One region of the Enterococcus sp. AMC1251 genome, then DNA from elsewhere that is predicted to be linked to it. Evidence: predicted binding sites of a transcription regulator. Region 1 holds the regulator's gene; the other holds the start of a gene.

Region 1 (2,214 bases):
CATACCAACAGCCATCGCAATTCCTTGACCCAAAGGCCCTGTCGTTGCTTCAACACCATCTGTGTGATGCACTTCTGGATGTCCAGGCGTTTTACTATCCCATTGACGGAAGCTTTTTAGATCATCCATTGTTACACCGTAACCTGCTAAGTGAAGCAAGCTATAAAGCATTGCTGAACCGTGACCAGCAGAAAGAATGAAACGGTCTCTATCTACCCAATTTGTTGACGTTTTTGGGTTTACTTTCAAGTGTTTTGTCCAAAGTGCATATGCCATAGGTGCTGCACCCATTGGTAGTCCAGGATGGCCTGAATTTGCTTTTTGAACTGCTTCGATACTCAATGTACGAATCGTATTGACGCCTAACTGATCAGTGTTGTCGAACAAAAAAATCATCTCCTATTTAGGTTTTTTTTACCTTTATTATCTATATCTTATCGTATTTCGTTTATGAAAGCAATTACTTTTAGTAAAAACAACTAAAATTATTTTCGATTATGTAATCCTCTAGCTTTTTGGATATTTTTCAGCTTCTCTGGTGTTACGTCATTTCCTTTAGGGTCTACTACCTTCATACCTTCGATATGATGACGCATGCCACCTCTAAAAGCAGCTAAATATTCTTGGCGAAGTACTGATTGTTCTGCTTTTTCTTTCTCAGTTAATTCACTTTCTTTCGCTTTTTTGGCAAGTTCATTGATACGGTTCATTTTTTCAGATGATAACATACTTCTGCCTCCTTATTTTAAAAGGTTGAACAAGCTGATTCAACCTTTTCTTTCAGAACAAGCCTAAGTGGCTAGACAAGTTTACTTTCCAAGTCTATCTTATAAGAAGAGCGCAAAAAATACAACTATATTCTTATCAAAAATATGAAATGACTTTGTTCATGTATAGAAATTATCATTATTTATGTCGGTCATTTTTTACAAAGATTTTAACATAAATACTTTTTTCAAAAAACACGAACGCTTGTTTGATTCCTGTATAAAACTATGGTACACTGAAATTATAAATTGAAAGAAGGTGCGGGTTTTGGTGAAACGTACAGACACAAGACAAATCGAAGTATTAAAATATATATATGAACAAGTTGAGCTCAAAGGCTATCCACCAACTGTAAGAGAAATTGGAAAAGCCGTAGACCTATCTTCAACATCTACTGTTCACGGACACCTAGCTCGATTAGAAAAAAAAGGGCTGATTTTACGTGATCCTACGAAGCCAAGAGCGATTGAATTGACCCCAGATGGTCTTGAAAAAATTGGTGTAAAACCGACAGTTATCCCCATGCTTGGTGTTGTTACAGCTGGTGAGCCTATCTTAGCTGTAGAAGAAGCCTCTGACTTTTTCCCTCTTCCGCCTGATTTGGTAGCAGAAGAAAATGCGTTATTCATGCTGACTATCAGAGGTGAAAGTATGATCAACGCTGGTATTTTAGATGGTGATCAAGTGATCGTTCGCAAACAAAGCGCTGCATCAAATGGTGATATCGTTATTGCGATGACAGATGAAGATGAAGCAACATGTAAACGATTCTTTAAAGAAACAGATCATATTCGTTTACAACCAGAGAATGATGCATTAGACCCAATTATTTTAAATAATGTAAGTATATTAGGAAAAGTTGTTGGGTTATATCGCAATCATATCTAGATAACAAAAAAAACATACTAACGACAGTATGTTTTTTTGTTATCTAGACAACCTTTACTTAATCCACAGCTACTTTGCGCTGATATGTCTCAAATTGATGTGCATAGCTATTTTTTTCGTCCTGTTCACCTTCGCTTAGATTGATCAATGTCCAATCATCCCAAACAATAGCAGGAAATTTCGTATCTCCATCAAATAAATGATGGATAACTGTACGGTACAATACATCGCAATACGGTAAAAAATCTTCGTATATTGCTGAACCGCCCGCAATAAATGTAATACCTGAGAACGTATTTGCGTACTCAAGAACTTCACTCACACTATGAAATACAACAACTCCGTCAGCAGAATATTTTTTATCCTTAGTTAGAACAATCGTTTGACGATTTGGTAATGGACGGCTTCCCATCCCCTCAAAAGTTTTTCTCCCCATGATAATGGTATTGTTTTCAGTCATTTGTTTAAAAAATTTCAAATCATTTGGTAAATGCCATGGTAATTGATTTTCTTTACCAATTATTCCTTGCTCATCTTGAGCCCATATGGCTGCTAACA
Region 2 (2,214 bases), 550 kb from region 1:
CAACGCAGATATCTTAGTTTTAGATAAAACCGCTGAATACATTTCGCGAGAACGATTAACTAAATTATGAACCTCATCAACTAAGAAAATATCTTCTTTGACTTCTGTCTGTTCTTCAAAAAAACGTCTTAAATAAACAACTGGGTCAAATAAATAATTATAATCGCAAATCACTAAGTCACACCATAAACTAACATCGAGAGACAGCTCAAATGGACATAAGGTATGCTTACGAGCATAGGTTTCAATAATGTCGCGAGTAAACTGATTTTCATTGTTCAATAAATCCCATAAGCCTTTATTTAAACGATCATAATAACCACTAGCGAAAGGACAAGCTTCTGGAATACAGTTGCGTTCAATCAGAAAACAGATTTTATCTTTAGCTGTTAAGGTGACACTTTTTAGCTGCATATCTTTTTGTTTCATTGCCTCTATAGCATCTTCCGCTACTTGTCTAGTAATTGTTTTAGCGGTTAAATAAAATGCTCTTTCTGCTTGTTCTTCACCGATTGCCTTTAGTGTTGGAAACAATGTTGAAATCGTCTTCCCTGTTCCAGTCGGGGCTTCAACAAATAATTTTTGATCACTTAAAATCGTTTTATACACTGCAACAGATAATTCTCTTTGACCCGCTCGATAGTCACCATACGGAAAAGGTAATTTTTGCAAGGATTGATTTCGAATTTTGCGCCAATTGGCTTTAAAAATCAACCATTGTTCATATTTTTGTGTCAAGTCATCAAAGAATTGTTTTAGCTGTTCTTTGGTAAATTCTTTTTTTTGTCGGGTGATTTCTTCGGTTGTAGTTTGATAATAGGTCAATTGTAACGTGATTTCATTCAAATCTTCTTGCTGGCAATAAATATGTCCGTAGCACATCACTTGATACCAATACATGTCTATTTGTTCTTCTAACAATTCCGAGAATGCGGGTTCTGATGTTTTGATCTCATCGATCACAGTTCGTTTTTTTTCATCAATAAAAATGCCATCTGCACGACCTTCTATTATGTAATTTTGCTGATTCAATTCTATGTCTATAGCGAGTTTGATTTCTTTTTGATAACTTTCTCCAGCAGCTTTTTGGAGCATTCGATGAATCTTAGCACCTTCTAGCGCAGTGTGTTCGCTCATATGTCTGGAATCAATACTGCCTTTACGTAAGATAAACTCCACTAATCTGCGAACTGCGACTCTTTGTATATCTTGCATGTTCTATCCCACCTATCCTATTCTTATTATAGAACATACATTCGTAAAATAAAAGAGGAGAAAGAGTGTGAAACAAACATTCCTCTCCATATAAAAATTTGCAATCTTATTCAGTTAAGGCTCATCTATTTCTCAAGGTATTTCAAGTCGAATAATCACTATTTATTTTGACATACTCATAACTTAAATCACAACCAATCACTTCAAAACTTTCCTGTCCTTGATGTAGATCGACTGTTAAATAGATATCTTCATTTTTTTCGATGTAATCATTAATTTGATTAAGCGTATGTTTTTCTTCATTATTCGAAAAAATCGGATACGTTCCATAATAGATTTCTACTTTATTCTGATCAAAAATCAACCCTTCTGTTTTACCAAGAGCCATTGCAATACGTCCCCAATTAGGATCATGTCCAAATAAGGCAGTTTTTACTAAGGGGGAATTAATGATCGATTTTCCAGCGTTTTTTGCTTGTCTTTTATTTTCAGCATTTTTAACGGTAACAAACATCGTCTTCGTAGCGCCTTCAGCGTCTTTTACAACATCTAGCGCTAATTCTTTACATAATTGATTTAGCGCTATTTGCAATGATGTTTCTTCAACTTTATAATAACCGCTAGCCAAAAACGCAACGGTGTCGCTAGTACTGGTATCCGTATCGATACTAATTGTATTAAACGATTGATCGACTGACGTTTTCAACATTGGGTAAATCCCATCTTTCTCTATCTTTGCATCAGTCAAAATGTAAGCTAACATCGTCGCCATATTCGGCTCAATCATCCCTGAGCCTTTGACGATCCCTAAAATTGTAGCATCTCCAACTTTTAAACTACGAACTTTAATTCGTTGATCCGTTGTTAATATTGCATGAGCGAACTCTTCATAATTGTCTTTTAACTTAATCGTTTCTCTACCTAGGAACTCTTGAATGATATGAATGGGCAACTGTGGTCCAATCAAACCTGTTGAAGACGGGAGGATATTTTCCTTTT

What was found. The regulator LexA, encoded in region 1, represses DNA repair genes until DNA is damaged. The targets are predictions, from matches to a motif close to CNAACANNTGTTNG.
Region 2: a site for LexA is predicted at 1,246-1,259, ahead of AC4BBR_RS10885 (ATP-dependent DNA helicase). Genes of this name have one in related genera too.

What each region holds. Positions count from the first base shown of each region.
Region 1 is NZ_CM177098.1:1,751,036-1,753,249, forward strand. Features, by position in the region: gene tkt (transketolase) at 1-387, opposite strand, end outside; gene AC4BBR_RS08165 (DUF896 family protein) at 486-728, opposite strand; gene lexA (transcriptional repressor LexA) at 1,027-1,656, shown strand; gene AC4BBR_RS08175 (dihydrofolate reductase) at 1,715-2,214, opposite strand, start outside.
Region 2 is NZ_CM177098.1:2,304,934-2,307,147, forward strand. Features, by position in the region: gene AC4BBR_RS10885 (ATP-dependent DNA helicase) at 1-1,215, opposite strand, end outside; gene argJ (bifunctional glutamate N-acetyltransferase/amino-acid acetyltransferase ArgJ) at 1,358-2,214, opposite strand, start outside.